Linked DNA regions of Terriglobus roseus. The protein of the gene in region 2 binds, or shares a complex with, the protein of the main gene of each other region. Links are inferred from orthologs where the notes say so. Each region holds a gene or a part of one and is shown on either strand. Other genes may lie near its edges. The genes, in order: rpsS and rimM.

Region 1 (7,717 bases), 2.2 Mb from region 2 along the record:
CGAGAGAGTTAGATAACTTCCGGAGCGAGCGAAACGATCTTCAGAAACTTCTTGTCGCGCAGTTCGCGGGCCACGGGTCCGAATACACGGGTTCCCACCGGCTCGCCTGCGTCGTTGATCACGACGGCTGCGTTCTGGTCAAAGCGGATGTAGGTGCCGTCCTTGCGGCGCGCTTCCTTGCGGGTGCGCACGATCACGGCTTTAACAACCTTGCCCTTCTTCACGGTGCCGTCGGGCGAAGCTTCCTTCACCGCTGCCGTCACCACATCGCCCAGACCAGCCTTCTTACCCAGACCACCACCGAGAGGCAGGATGACCTGCAGACGGCGTGCGCCAGAGTTATCGGCTACGTCCAGAATCGTACGCATTTGTACGGACATTGCTTCTTCTCCTGACCTTCGAGGCTTCCAGAGCCTAAGGCCGGGGGCTATCTCGCCCCAGTCAAATCCACTAAATGGTCGCGGCCGCGGAGCGGATCGCTGAACGACATCTTCAACGATCGTCGCGCTGGACGCGTCATGCCCATAGTGTCACCGAACGATGCCGGCGACGGGCAAACTCTTATCTTACTTCGAAGCCGGAGTCGCTTCGCTCAGGCTCGAGCGGCGAACGATCTCTTCGAGGTTCCAGCGCTTCAGCTTGCTGGTGGGACGGGTCTCACGGATGCGGACCTGATCGCCAACGCGGGCTGAGTTCTGCTCGTCATGCGCGTAGAACTTCTTGTTCGACTTCACGATGCGCTTGTACTTGGGGTGCGCCTTGCGCATTTCCACCGACACAACGATCGTCTTGTCCATCTTTGTCGAGGTCACCAGGCCGATCTTCTCGGTGCGGTGGCCAATCTTCTCTGCCGTAGCAGTAGTCGTAGCAGTCGTCTCAGCCATCGTTATGCCTTCTTCGCCTTACGGGTCTTCTTCGCGGGCGCAGCCGACTCCGTCGGAGCCACGGCCTGGCCAAGCTCACGCTGGCGCGCCACAGTCTTGATGCGCGCGATGTCTTTCTTCAGTTCGCGCAGCTTGTTCACGCCTGCGGCATCGCCCAGGCTCTTCTGGAAGCGAACGCGGAAGAGCTGCTCGCCCGCCTGGGCCTGCTGCTCCTTCAGTTCGCTGTCCGTAAATTCGCGGATCTTGTTCAGTTCCATTTCAATCTCTCATTCAGCGTCTGCATTCAGAGACGCTATGCAGTTACGCGGCTGCGGAAGCCTTGGGGTCAATCGCCTTGATGTTCGGACGCTGCACGAAAACGGTGCGGAGCGGAAGCTTGTTCGAAGCAAGGCGCATGGCCTCCTTCGCGATCTCAACCGGAACGCCTTCCATCTCGAAGAGCAGCTTGCCGGGGCGAACCACTGCAACCCAGTGATCCAACGCACCCTTACCAGAACCCATTCGAACTTCTGCGGGCTTCTTGGTGATCGGCTTATCCGGGAAGATCCGGAGCCAAACCTTACCGCCACGCTTGATGTAACGGGTCATTGCGATACGGCTTGCTTCGATCTGACGATCGGTGATGTAGCCGCACTCCACAACCTTCAAACCGTAGTCGCCAAATGCAAGCTCGGAACCGCGCCATGCCTTACCGCGCATCTTGCCCTTTTGCTGTTTACGGTACTTAACCTTCTTGGGCTGCAACATAACTGCACTCTTTCCCGCTGCGGCCTTGGCGTCACTTACCTAGATAAGTGGCCCAGTCTCCGCGCGCCTTCTGTTCTTGGTGTTACGCGGGGTTGATTACTCAACCCCGCAATGTTTGTCGTTCCTTAGAACGCACCCGTCGTCGTGACGTTGTCGCGGCGGCGCTTCTGCTCGTAGATATCGCCACGGTAGACCCAGGTCTTCACGCCGATGATTCCGTAGGTGGTCTTCGCTTCGGCAAAGCCGTAGTCGATGTCTGCGCGCAGCGTGTGCAGCGGCAGACGACCCTGCAGATACCACTCGGAACGTGCGATTTCGTTGCCGTTCAGACGGCCCGAAACACGAACCTTGATGCCCTTGCAGCCGAAACGCAGAGCCGAATCAACGCTCTTACGCATCGCGCGACGGAACGACACACGCTTCTCCAGCTGCAGAGCGATGTTCTCTGCGACCAGCTGCGCATCCAGCTCAGGCTTGTTGACTTCCAGAATGTCGATGAACACTTCGCGGTTCGTACGCTTCTGGATGTCTGCCTTCAGCTTGTCGATCTCAGCGCCCTTGCGGCCGATGATGATGCCCGGACGGGCGGTCTTGATGATGAGGCGCAGCTTGTTGCCTGGGCGCTCGATCTCGACGGACGAGACACCAGCAGCCTTCAGCTTTTCGCGCAGCTCAGCCTTGAGCTTCACGTCCTCAACCAGCAGCTTGTCGTAGTCACGCTCCACAAACCAGCGCGACTTCCACGGCTTGTTCACGCCGAGGCGGAAACCATACGGATGGACCTTCTGACCCATAACTTAATCCCTTCACTTCGCGTCCGGAGAACTTAGTTCCGAACTTACTCAGTACTTACTCGCCGCCTCAACTTCTCGGCGATGCCGGGCCGGCTTACAGCCCGGCCATAAATTTACGCAGTCGCAGCAGCCTTCTTGCTCGCGGCCTTCTTCGCCGGAGCCTTCTTGGCAGCAGCCTTCTTTGCCGGAGCAGCCTTCTTCTTGCCACCCTCCGCAGCCGCTACCGGAGCCTCAGCCTGCTTTGTTGCCTCAACAGACTTCTTCTCCGCCACCGTCACGATGATGTGAGCAAGGCGACGCTGATAGCGGAACGCACGACCCATGGGGGCAGGGCGGATACGCTTCATGCGTGGGCCTTCGTTTGCAACAGCCTGCTTCACGAACAGACGATCGATGTCCAGATCGAAGCCCTGTTCCTGGCTCAGGTAGTTTGCGTTCTGAACTGCGGAACGCAGCGCCTTCTCCACGATGGGAGCAATGCGCTTGCGGGTGAACATCAGGGTGTTCAGAGCATTTTCCACGCTCTGGCCCTTGATCGTGTCCAGCACCAGCTTCGCCTTTTGCGGGCTGGTCCGCTGGAACCGCGCCTCGGCGCGGAACTCACGTACTGCACTCTTCTCGGCTGTCTTCGCCATAACTCTTCCTTATCGCGCTCCGGCAGAACCGGAGGCTGACGTAACTAATCCCGACTTAACGACCCTTGGCCGTCTCAGCCTTCGCTGCGTGGCCCTTGAAGGTACGCGTTGCGGCAAACTCGCCCAGCTTGTGACCCACCATGTTCTCCGTCACGTAGACCGGAATGAACTTCTTACCGTTGTGCACGGCAATGGTGTGACCCACGAACTCCGGGAAGATGGTGGAACGACGCGACCAAGTCTTAACGACTTCCTTCTTGTTCGCGGTGTTCAGCACCTCAACCTTCGTCATCAGGTGGGCGTCGATAAATGGGCCCTTCTTTGTAGAACGTGCCATGTTTTCCTCTCGCTCCCTGAATTACTTGCTGCGGCGGTTGACGATGAACACATCGGTCCGCTTGTTGTTACGGGTCTTGTAACCACGTGTCGGCTGTCCCCACGGCGTAACAGGATGACGTCCGCCTGAGGTCTTACCTTCACCACCACCGTGCGGGTGATCCACAGGGTTCATCGACACACCACGGTTCGTCGGACGGATACCGCGCCAGCGGCTTGCACCGGCCTTACCGAGCGAGATGTTCTCATGATCCGTGTTGCCAACCTGGCCAACCGTTGCCATGCAGTCCACCAACACGCGGCGGGTTTCGCCGGAGGGCAGCTTCAGGAGAGCGTAGTCGCCTTCCTTCGCAACCAGCTGCGCGGACGAACCGGCAGAGCGGACCATCTGTGCACCCTTACCAGGACGCAGTTCCACATTGTGGACCGTCGTACCAGCAGGGATGTTGCGCAGCGGCAGAGCATTGCCAACCAGAATGTCGGCGTCGGGACCGGAGGTCACCGTCATGCCAACCTTCAGGCCAACCGGCTGAATGATGTAGCGCTTTTCGCCGTCCTTGTAGCTGATCAGAGCGATACGCGAGGAGCGGTTCGGATCGTATTCGATCGTCGCAACGGTTCCGGGTACACCGAACTTGTCGCGCTTGAAGTCGATAATACGAAGCTTCTTCTTGTGGCCACCACCGTGATGACGGATCGTCAGCTTACCGGTGGAGTTACGGCCGCCTGTGCGCTGCTTCGTTGCCAGCAGCGGCTTGTACGGCTCGTTCGTCGTGATGTCCGAGTTCACCAGCTTCGACTGGAAGCGCAGTGTCGGCGTAATCGGTCGGAATGTCTTAATCGGCATTTCCCTAACTTCCTTACCATCCGCATAGCTAGTCAGGCGCGCGGATTGGGGTTACTTCGTGTACTCAAGCCTTCAAGTTCACTTACTGCGCGAGATCCGATGACTTGCAGACTCGCTGACTTGCTGACCTGTTTCGCTCCTTAGAGCGAGTTGACATACTCCGGCATCTTCGAACCCGGAACCAGGCGAACATATGCCTTCTTCCAGTCCGGCTTGAAACCGGTGAAGCGACCGCGGCGGCGCTCCTTGCCCAGGTAGTTGGCGGTGCGAACCGCAGCAACCTTCACCTTGAACAGGCTCTCCACTGCATGCTTCACTTCATTCTTCGTCGCGCCAGCAGCAACCTCAAACACCAGAGTGCCTTCGGTCTCCTTGGCGATCATGCCCTTTTCCGTAATCAGCGGGCGGCGAATGGTGGTGTAAACAGTTGCCATTACGCAACCTCCTTCTTCGCAGCCAGCTTACGGCGCGACACATTCTTCTTCAGGACTTCCTGCAGAGCCTCAATAGCATCCTGCGAGAAGATGGCGTGCTCGTAGCGGAGCAGGTCGTAGGGGTGAACCTCCGAGCTCAGCACCAGCTCAACGCCGTCCAGGTTGCGCGAACCCAGGAACAGGTTGTCGGTCAGCTTCTGTCCGCTCTCGACCAGCAGTGCGGTCTTCTTGGCTTCCAGCTTGTCCAGAGCCTGGCGGTACAGCTTGGTCTTCGGCTCAGCAACATCCAGAGTCGAAACAACCGTCAGCTTGCCGTCCTGCAGCTTGGAAGCAAGAGCAGAGCTCAGAGCACCGAGCAGCTTCTTCTTGGGGAAGGCGTACTCATACGAGCGGGGCTGGGGTCCGTGAACCGTACCACCATGACGCCAGATAGGCGAACGCACCGAACCCACACGGGCACGACCGGTTCCCTTCTGCTTCCACAGCTTCTTGCCGGAACCCGACACGAGCTTCTTGTTCTTGGTGGCGGCGGTTCCCTGGCGGAGCGCAGCCCGGTAATGCTTTACCGACTCCCACAGCAGGGACTCATTCACTTCGACGCCGAACACTTCGTCTGCAAGCTCAAGCTCGCTGACCTTGTTCCCGCCGAGATCGACTACGTTAATCTTTGCCATCTTGCTTCCTCTGGCCCTCGTTCTATTGCGAGCGCCCTAAGTTCAATTTGTCATCCTGCTGTCGACTTACTCATTCCGACTAAGTCCGCAGACGATGCGAGTTACTGCACTTACACACTAAGCGGCAGAGCAACCAGAGATTGCTCTGCCGTCAGTTCTTACTTCTTCTTACCCGAAGCCTTCTTCGAAGCCTTCAGCGGATCAACCGTACCCGAACCGGCGAATCCACGACGCTCACGCGGCGGGTTCTTCGACTTCGAGATCAGAATCACACCATCACGGGGTCCCGGAACCGCACCCTCAACCAGGAGGAGGTTGTCCTCAAGGTCGATACCGCGGATACGCAGGTTGCGAACCGTGATCTGCGCGTCACCGTGGTGACCCGGCATGCGCTGGCCCGGGAATACGCGCGAGGGGAACGACGATGCACCGATCGAACCCTGAATCTGGAACATGTGGCCGTGCGACTTGGGGCCACCGCCGAAGCCGTGGCGACGAACCACGCCCGCGAAACCGCGGCCCTTCGACTTACCAATGATGTCAACGAAACGCTCACCGTCGAAGATGTCGACCAGAACGCGATCGCCAGCCTTCACAGCGCCTTCACCCTCGTTCTCACCGGTCGTGGACTCAATGCCCACTTCACGGATCTCACGAACCGGCGGAGCATCGCTCTTCGCCAGGTGACCAGCCAGACCCTTGGTCAGCTTGGAGGCCTTTACGAACTCCACCAGACCGATCTGTGCGGCATCGTAGCCGTCAGTCTTCTGCGTCTTCACCTGGGTGACAACGCAAGGGCCAACCTTGATCACGGTGACCGGGTGCACAACACCGGCGTCGTCAAACACCTGCGTCATGCCAATCTTCTTACCGAGCAAACCTGTTACTGCCATGTGATTCTCTCCTCATCATGCCCACGCACGCAGCGGGGCACTGCCGGTTTATTGAAATTTTGTGTTACTTGGTAACGGTCTTGATTTCCACGTCAACGCCAGCGGGCAGGTCGAGCTTCATCAGCGCGTCCACCGTCTGCTGCGTCGGTTCCAGGATGTCGATCAGCCGCTTATGCGTACGGATTTCGAACGCCTCACGCGACTTCTTGTCGACGTGCGGGGAACGGAGCACGCAGTACTTGTTCTTCATCGTGGGAAGGGGAATCGGACCCGCAACCTGTGCTCCGGTGCGCTTGGCGGTCTCAACGATCTCGCCGGTCGACGTGTCCAGGACACGATAGTCATACGCCTTCAGGCGAATGCGAATTCTCTGCTGTGCAGCCATGTGTTCGAACTCTCTTTACGCAAAGATCTACAACTGCGGCTGGCCTTCAGACCAACCTTTTGAGTGTAACCGAAGCACGACGCTTTTCCCACAGGAAAATGCGGTGGATCGGCAAAAATTTGTCAGGGACCACCGCGCCGGGACTCACTCGCCATCCCGAACCAGCCGCCAATACCGCAAGCGACCTTCACGCAGCAGACAATTGATCATAGCAGCATTTCTGCCAGAAATTAACCTGTCGCCAACCACAAACAAGACAAAAGAAAAGGCACCTGCACCATTTTCAGTGCAGATGCCCTTCGATGGAACAAATGGCTGCTTATGCTTTCACGGTGAACCGCAGCGTTGCAGCCTTCACCAGGTCGCCATGCGAGATCACATCACCGCTGTGCGCCTTGCCGTCAACGGCAAGACCCGCACGATACGGCTTAGTCGCAGGGTCACCTGCAGCCTCAACCGTGAAGCTGCTTCCCTTCAGACCGCGACGCACTTCGGCCTTCTGCCACATGGGCGAACCGAGCATCCATTCCGGCTTGCCCGGGCACAGCGTGTACAGCCCCAGCGATGCGAGCACATACCACGCCGCCATGGAGCCGGTGTCCTCATCACCTGAGAACTGCTCCGGCGAATACAGCTCATCCAGCACCTTGCGCACCCACTTCTGCGTCAGGTCCGGTCGACCGCCAATCGTGAACATCCACAGGATGTGGTGCGATGGCTGATTGCTATGCGCGTACTGACCGAAGCGCACGGCAGCCATCTCGCTCATCTCGTGGATCTCCTGGTGATAGACACCCACCTCAAAACGAGGCTCCTGCTCCACGCAGTTCACCAGTTCCGCGACGAAGGTTTCTTTGCCGCCGAATGCCTCGTTCATCATGGCCTCAGGCTCATGTGGAACCGACCAGCGATGCTGCCACGCTCCGCCCTCCACATACGGCGAACCCCACTGATACTGCCGAAACTCGGGTGCCCATTTGCCATCAGCATTCTTGCCGCGGAAGAACTTCACCTGCGGGTCCCACATCATGCGCCAGTTCTTCGAACGCTTCGCGAAGAACGCAGCATCTTCCGTGTGTCCAAGCTTC
Region 2 (7,539 bases):
AAAGGAATAAACTGGATTTATGGCAACGAATGCAATTCCCACCGTACGCGAGCCTCAGGCTCCGCTGAAGACCTTCGTCAATGAAGCTTTCCAGAACTTCACAAACTCCGCTGTGAAGGCGAACATGCAGGAAGCTCTTCGCCTGGTGGAGAGTGAATTGGGTAAGGAATACCCGCTCATCCTTGGTGGTGAACGGGTGTATGCCGCGGAGAAGATCGTCTCTACCAATCCCGCGAATCCAGCCCAGAAGATTGGTGTGCATCAGGAAGCAGAGCTTGCGCATGTGGAGCAGGCTGTGGCCGCTGGTGAGAAGGCATTCCAGACGTGGAGCCGCGTACCGGTGCAGCAGCGTGTGCAGTTACTGCTGGATGTTGCGAAGCTGGTACAGCAGCGCAAGAACGAGTTCTGCGCATGGCTGACGTATGAAGTTGGCAAGAACTGGGCCGAGGCAGATGCCGACGTGGCCGAGTGCATCGACTTCCTGGAGTTCTATGCGCGTGAGGCGCTGAAGCTGGACCGCGCGACCACCCCAATTCAGTTTCCGGGAGAGAAGAACACGCTGCGCTACATCCCCTTGGGTGTCGGTGCGGTGATTCCGCCGTGGAACTTCCCGTTGGCCATCATGGCTGGCATGACTATGGCTGCCGTTGTCAGCGGCAACACCGTGGTGCTGAAGCCGTCGCCCGATGCGGGGACCATTGCTTCGCGCTTCTTTGCGTTGCTGGAAGAGGCAGGCATGCCGGAAGGCGTGGTTAACCTGTGCCAGGGTACGGGCGACCGCGTGGGCGCCGCGCTGGTGGCGAACGCGAAGATTCGCTTCATTGCCTTTACCGGCTCGAAGAAGGTGGGCCTCATCGTGCACGAGACCGCCGCGAAGACACAGCCCGGGCAGCGCTTCATCAAGCGAACCATCCTTGAAATGGGTGGCAAGGACGCCATTCTGGTTGACGCGGATGCGGACATCGATGCAGCGGTTGAAGGCGTTGTGGCCAGCGCATTCGGTTTCAGCGGCCAAAAGTGCTCGGCATGTTCGCGGGCAGTGGTGGATGCGCACATTTACGACGTCTTCTGCGATCGCCTCGTGGAACGCGTAGAGAAGATCAAGGTCGGCGATCCCGTGGAGAACTTTGCCATGGGGCCGGTCGTGAACAAGATCGCGTTTGATCGCGTGTTGAACGCCATTGAGACAGGCAAGATGGAAGGCCGGCTACTGACTGGTGGCGAGGCATTTGCGAATGAAACCGGGGGCTACTATGTGAAGCCAACTGTCTTCGCCGATATCGCCCCGAACGCACGTATTGCACAGGAAGAGATCTTCGGACCAGTGCTGGCGGTGATCAAGTCGCAAAACTTCGACGAGGCCTTGGATATCGTTAACGGCACGGAGTATGGCCTTACCGGCGCTATCTATTCCATGTCACGCGAACGTCTGGACCGCGCGGCGCAGGAGTTCCATGTGGGGAACCTGTACCTAAATCGCAAGTGCACAGGGGCCATGGTGGGGGCGCATCCGTTCGGCGGCTTCAACATGAGCGGGACGGATTCCAAGGCGGGCGGTGGCGATTACCTCCTGCTCTTTACGCAGGCGAAGTCCATCGCAGAGAAACAGGGCGTCATTGACGAGTCGGACCAAATGCCGAAGCCGAACGGCATTTAAATTCTGCTTCAAAAGTCTTATAAGGGGCATGGCGATTGTCATGCCCCTTTGTTATGCAGGGAAGTGCAAATGAAGAAGGCGAGCGCCGAAGCGCTCGCCTTCTTAAAGTCCAACTGAGAAACTGGTTTACGCGTTGGTACGTGCAACCTCGCGCAGACGGGCAGCCTTGCCACGCAGACCGCGCAGGTAGAACAGCTTGGCGCGACGCACTTCGTACGAACGAACCTTCTCAACCTTGTCGACAACCTTCGAGTTGAAGGGGAAGATACGCTCAACGCCCTGGCCGAAGCTCATCTTACGGACGGTAAAGGACCCCTGAGGTCCGTTCTTGCGAGCGATGCACATGCCCTCAAACGCCTGAAGACGCTCTTTGTCGCCTTCCTTGATCTTGACCTGTACGCGCACGGTGTCGCCTGGAGCGAATTCCGGAAGGTCTGTACGCTCCAGCTTGGCTGCGAGCTTCTGCATGATGGGATGAATGGACATGATGCCTGAATTCCTTACTTAGTAATCGTTTTTCAGTATACCGCAGAATCTGGAAAAGTTGGTATAAATCGCACTCGCGTGGCGTATTGGTCTGCGTGTTTCTTTAATCCTTGCGCAGTTTCGCCAGAAAACGTCTATCTTCCGCGGATAGAGCTGCGGTTTCCAATAGATCAGGCCGATTTGTAACTGTTTTTTGCAGCGCCTGTTGCCTCCGCCACTTGCGAATCGCAGTATGGTCGCCGCCTGCTAGAACATCGGGAATGGCAATACCGCGGAACTCCGCCGGACGCGTGTAGTGCGGGTAATCGAGAAGCCCCGCTGAGGGCGACATGGCCAGCGGCGGAGCGTCTTCGGCCTGTTCGCTATCATGCGCATGGCCGAAGCTTTCGTAATGAGCAGAATCGGGGTTGCCGAGCACTCCCGGAAGCAGGCGTACCACGGCATCTACGACGACTGCCGCGCCTAATTCACCGCCGGAAAGGACATAGTCTCCGATGGAGATCTCGCGGTCGCAGTGTAGCGCGTTTACTCGTTCGTCCACGCCTTCGTAGCGCCCGCAAACCAGTACGAGGCGATCCAGCGACTTCAATTCCTGCGCAACAGACTGTGTGAATGGGCGCCCTTGTGCCGAAAGCAGGACCACAGACTCTTTCTGCGTGTCGCGACTTGGCTTAGGGGCGATTCCAAGCGATTCGATGGCCTCGCTTAGAGGTTCTGGCTTCAGAACCATCCCCTCGCCACCCCCGAAGGGGCGGTCATCGACGGTGCGGTGTCGGTCGTGGGTAAAGCTCCGTAGATCTACACAGTTCACGGACGCAATCCCTGCAGACAACGCCCGTGCGACTACGCCATAGCGCAGGGTGCTTTCCAGAAAAGCGGGGAAGATGGTCACGATGTCGACTTGCAGGGCCATGATGAGAGTCGCTATTCCTCAGGGTAACCGGAGGTTCTAGCCGTTCATCTCCAGAAGGCCATCCGGCAAGTTCATTTCGATCTTTCGGGCCAAAGTGTCGATGCTGGCAACGAAGGCATTCGCAAACGGGATGAGTATCTCGTCTCCGTTGGCCCGTTCCACAACAAAGAGCGCAGCGGCGTCATCAATGCGCTTTCCAGAAGGATCCTGGGGGAAATGCATATCAACAACTGTGCCCACCATATCGCCGTGATGCACCATCTGGCATCCGATCAGATCGCTAACGTAATAGTTTCCATCTGATAGCGTAAGTCGTTGATCTGAAGCTATTTCAATTGTTGCATCGAGAAGCTTTTCGGCATCGGAAATCGAATCGACACCCTGGAGTTTAATAACGATCCGTCCAGCGCTACGCCCGGTGGGCAGCCACGAGTCTTCTACGACCGCGGGCTTAGGCTCGCCGTCTGGAAGACGAAGGAAGATGTTGGGATATTGCCGTAGCTGCTCTGGGAAGTCCGTCTTCAGGTCGGCCAGAACTTCTCCGCGTCGTCCCTGAGGACGTACCACGCGAGCCAGCGTGATCCAATCCGCTGCCATTTGAGCCGCCTTTACTCCGACTGCACATCCAGGCTGAAGCGATGCTGCATCTTGCTTCCGGCGGCGCTGAGGATGGTTCGCAGCGACCTTGCCGTACGTCCTTGCTTGCCGATCACCTTGCCCAAATCGTCCGGGTGAACGAAGAGGCGGATAACCGTTTCAGATTCAAATGCTTCTGATTCCACCCGCAGGTTTTCCGGATGGTCTACGAGTGCTTTAGCAATCCCGGTAAGAAGCTCAGAGATATGATTCACAGATTCAGGGGAGGAATGGTCCGTCATACGTACCTTGGAAGGGAATGAGATTCATACCTTGCTCAGCAACCATACACTACCGCTGCGCAGAGAAACTCTTCCGAACTTAGATGATCCTATACCGCCAGAAGTGACTGAAATAAAACAGCCGCGGAGCTATGCGAATCATTGAAGGCATAGAACCGCGGCCCGAGGTGGAAACGCTCCTTACAGTGGCTTAGGCAGCCACTGCTTCGGTCGCGGGCGCGTTCTTAACGAGCTTCGCAACGATATCCGACATCTGAGCGCCAACGCCGGTCCAGTAGTCGATACGGTCACGCTTCAGGCTAACCGTTGCAGGTTCGGTACGCGGATTGTAGGTACCAACCACTTCGATAGAACGGCCGTTGCGGGCGCGATCCTTTTCGATCACAACGATGCGGTAGTAGGGCTGCTTACGCGCTCCAACGCGCGCCAAACGAATCATGACCACTTGGTTACTTCCTCACTCACAAACAATGTCTTGGTGATGGCCGGTGCACGAGGCAGCGGAAATTGCGCAATGCCTGCCACCGACGGGGGTGCGCGCAACACATTCCAACCTATCTATTGTGGGCTATTGAGCCTAAAAATACAAGAAGGGGACGGCTAAGATCCTCCATAAAACGTAATTCCAATATCTTTTCGCATTGCCGCACCCGGGCTACTCGGCGCATGCACCTTGAAAAATCACGGATGATACCGATACCGGCGATCTGCCAGAGCCTCGTCAGAGGGGATTCACGGTTAGAGCCAAACCCATCGAGTATTCTTCCTGCGAAGGATGCCAGACGAATTCGTCTTTCCGCGCCGTAAGTGCGTCCGAAGACTGTACTATGCGTCCATATCGATAGAGCACGGCATCCCACCTAGTACCCGGAGGGTAGCACCATGCACCGCGAATACCACGTGGATCAATCGGAGGCATTGGGGCGCTCCATGGAGCATCTGGTCTTCGGTCAGGATGGTCTGCCGGTGATCGTCTTTCCCACCTCGCGCGGCCGATTTTACGAATTTGAAGATCAGGCGATGGTGGGGGCGCTGGAAACGAAGATCAACCGTGGCCAGATTCAACTGTGGTGCGTTGATTCGGTGAATCACGAAAGTTGGTTCGCTGAAGGTGCCGAAGGAAGCTGGTGTGTCGCAAGGCATCTTCAGTATGAGCACTACATCCTGGACGAACTGGTGCCATACATCCATAGGCGTAATCGAAACAAGATGCTGGCCGTGATGGGATGTTCCTTCGGTGGGTTTCACAGCATGAGCATGGCTTTACGCCACCCCGACAAGATCAATGCGGCGTTGTCTATGGGAGGAGCATTCGACGTTGCCCGTTTCCTCCACGGCTATTACTGCGACGATCTGTACTTCACCCTACCGATGGACTTTCTGCCAAATCTGCACGATCCCTGGTATCTGGATCGCTACCGCCATAACACCTACATCCTCGCCACCGGACATCACGATCAGTACTGGAACGACAATGAGCGATTGGCGGAGATGATGCGTAATAAGGGCGTTCCTGTTCGGTTCGATGTCTGGGGGGACAATACCGGACACGATTGGCCATGGTGGCGCCGCATGGTGCAAACCTACGTGTGAAGCGTTGTCGTTGATGTGTGCTTCAATGTTCCACACGAAGGAACGTTCATGCCGCGCGCTCTCAAATACCTTGCTGCTTTTATTGTCATGCCTCTACTGGCGCAGAAGCCTTCCACTGACACACCTACCCTCAAGACCGCAGCGCGACTCGTTCTGGTGGACGTTGTGGTTACAGATCACAACGGCAAGGCCGTTCGCGGATTAAAGGCAGCGGACTTTCGTCTGACGGAAGATAGTACGTCGCAGACGTTGCGCAACTTTGAAGAACATGTTGCTGGCGCATCTGCACAGGCGGGAGCGATCCAGATGCCTCCCGGCATGTTTACCAATTTCACCACTACGCCGCCAGATAACGTAACGAACATTCTGCTGATCGACCGTCTTAATACTGATCAAATCGACCAACTGAATTTGCATCGGCAATTGGCAACATTTTTGAAGAACGCAGTGCCCGGAACGCGCATCGGCATCTTCATTCTTGGTTCTCAGCTATCGATGTTGCAGGGACCTACAACAGACCTGACAAGGCTGCGCGCGGCGATGCAATCCGCCACAACGCGTGAAGCAACGCTGAAGCCTGACCAGCTACACGACTCCTTTGCCGACCAGATGGAGAACCTGGGCGCCCCTCCTGCCGTTGTGGGGTCATTACGACAGTTCGAAGCCCAGACAAACGCGAATCAATTGGATTTTCGAGTGAAGTCGACGTTGGCAGCCATGAACCAGTTGGGCCGCTATCTCTCTGGACTGCCTGGGCGTAAGAATCTGGTGTGGCTCTCTGGTTCGTTCCCACTGAATGTCTTTCCGGATAGTACTCGGGCGCCCGGTGATCCATTTGCTACCTCTGCGAACTACCAGGCCGAACTCCGTAAGACAACTAGTCTCCTGGCTCAGGCACAGGTCGCGGTCTACCCAGTGGGTGCCGCTGGGTTGCGTGTATCGCCTGTCTTTGAGGCAGAGAACAACAAGACTTATTCAAATCGCCTGCACGCCTCTCTGCCTAGCCGAGGTGCAACCGACAACGCGGAATTCGAATCAACCGTTCTTGCTGAGAACGACACAATGAACGTAATGGCTCAATCCACCGGAGGCCGTGCCTTTCACGACACCAACGGACTAGCGGACGCTGTTGCTTCCGCACTGACAGACGGAGCCGACTACTACACACTTGCATACACGCCGACGAATGCAAAGACCGATGGAGGCTATCGCAAGATCAAGTTGCAGCTTTCGAATCCTGCTTACATGCTGCGTTATCGTCGCGGCTACTTTGCTTCACCTGCCAACGTTGCAGCCCAAACGTCTGCTGCCATGCGCGGTGCAACCTCACTTGGTGCACCTGCACCGGCAGAAATCTTCCTGAAGTCGGCGGTCTTCCCGGCAACCCCAGACAATCCGGAAGAAGTTGAGGCGGCTCCCCATAACCTGCTCGCAGCCAATGTTGTCGGCCCATTCCAGCGCTACACGATCGACACCATTGTGAACCCGACCGACCTGGCCTTCGAACACGGCGACGACGATAAAGTCCGTGCCAGCTTTGACGTTGCCGTGCTTGTGTACCGTGCGGACGGCGTGTTGATGAATCATCTGACCAATCAGCTCCATGCGTCTGCCACGCAGCAGGAGCTGCAGAAGGATATGCAGCAGGGCATACAGTTTCACGAAGAGATCAGCGTTCCCGCCAAAGGTGATTACTTCCTGCGGATTGTGGTGCATGACGTTGTCACGGACAAGGTCGGCGCGGTTGAAGTGCCTATCGACAGTGTCCGCAAACTTGCTCCGCTTCACGCTGCCACGAAATAAGAAATCGCCAGTAAGCAGAACGCTTACTGGCGATTCAACTTTCGGATAGCGAATTACTTCGTCTTCAATACCACCACACTTGCAATTGGATCGATGGCATTTGCAGGAAGCGTTACGTCCACACCATCGCCGTTCTGTTTAAAGGTGAGCGGCTTCTTTGTTGCCAGCAGATAGGCTCCGGTTACCTTACGCGGCATCTTGTCCAGGTG

What was found.
Region 1: the proteins of rimM (region 2) and rpsS are in contact, whole or in part, in a crystal structure (PDB 3A1P), measured with the Thermus thermophilus proteins. The link is inferred for Terriglobus roseus from one-to-one orthologs. Residues at the interface, in WP_008632437.1 of Thermus thermophilus: Val4, Glu5, Ile6, Gly7, Arg8, Arg22, Gly23, Glu24, Val26, Leu84, Glu85, Glu86, Gly87, Arg88, Tyr89, Tyr90, Tyr91, Phe92, Leu94, Asp111, Ile112, Leu113, Asp114, Ala115, Gly116, Ala117, Gln118, Asp119, Val120, Ile122; in WP_011173711.1 of Thermus thermophilus: Lys28, Arg29, Leu30, Lys32, Thr48, Gln56, His57, Val58, Pro59, Val60, Tyr61, Thr63, Met66, Glu73, Phe74, Pro76, Thr77, Arg78, Arg81, His83, Gly84, Lys85, Glu86, Ala87, Lys88, Ala89, Thr90, Lys91, Lys92, Lys93.

Annotation. Positions count from the first base shown.
Region 1 is NZ_LT629690.1:226,322-234,038, reverse strand. Bases 1,757-4,653 are described here. They hold rpsS (30S ribosomal protein S19), read right to left. Parts: upstream 3,398-4,653; coding sequence 3,116-3,397; downstream 1,757-3,115. Other genes in these bases: BLT38_RS01120 (50S ribosomal protein L23), read right to left, coding at 4,384-4,653; rplB (50S ribosomal protein L2), read right to left, coding at 3,419-4,243; rplV (50S ribosomal protein L22), read right to left, coding at 2,539-3,060; rpsC (30S ribosomal protein S3), read right to left, coding at 1,757-2,425. In the rest of the region: rplN (50S ribosomal protein L14), read right to left, coding at 9-380; rpsQ (30S ribosomal protein S17), read right to left, coding at 567-884; rpmC (50S ribosomal protein L29), read right to left, coding at 887-1,141; rplP (50S ribosomal protein L16), read right to left, coding at 1,185-1,631; more of BLT38_RS01120, read right to left, coding at 4,654-4,677; rplD (50S ribosomal protein L4), read right to left, coding at 4,677-5,351; rplC (50S ribosomal protein L3), read right to left, coding at 5,510-6,244; rpsJ (30S ribosomal protein S10), read right to left, coding at 6,309-6,629; BLT38_RS01100 (GH92 family glycosyl hydrolase), read right to left, coding at 6,949-7,717. UniProt on the Escherichia coli protein: In the E.coli 70S ribosome in the initiation state it has been modeled to contact the 23S rRNA of the 50S subunit forming part of bridge B1a; this bridge is broken in the model with bound EF-G.
Region 2 is NZ_LT629690.1:2,377,847-2,385,385, reverse strand. Bases 1,874-4,592 are described here. They hold rimM (ribosome maturation factor RimM), read right to left. Parts: upstream 3,654-4,592; coding sequence 3,093-3,653; downstream 1,874-3,092. Other genes in these bases: rpsP (30S ribosomal protein S16), read right to left, coding at 4,125-4,373; BLT38_RS09965 (KH domain-containing protein), read right to left, coding at 3,665-3,907; trmD (tRNA (guanosine(37)-N1)-methyltransferase TrmD), read right to left, coding at 2,247-3,050; rplS (50S ribosomal protein L19), read right to left, coding at 1,874-2,143. In the rest of the region: pruA (L-glutamate gamma-semialdehyde dehydrogenase), read left to right, coding at 20-1,657; more of rplS, read right to left, coding at 1,784-1,873; BLT38_RS09955 (esterase family protein), read left to right, coding at 4,865-5,527; BLT38_RS09950 (VWA domain-containing protein), read left to right, coding at 5,576-7,330; BLT38_RS09945 (alpha-L-fucosidase), read right to left, coding at 7,384-7,539. UniProt on the Escherichia coli protein: One of at least 4 proteins (Era, RbfA, RimM and RsgA/YjeQ) that assist in the late assembly stage of the 30S ribosomal subunit.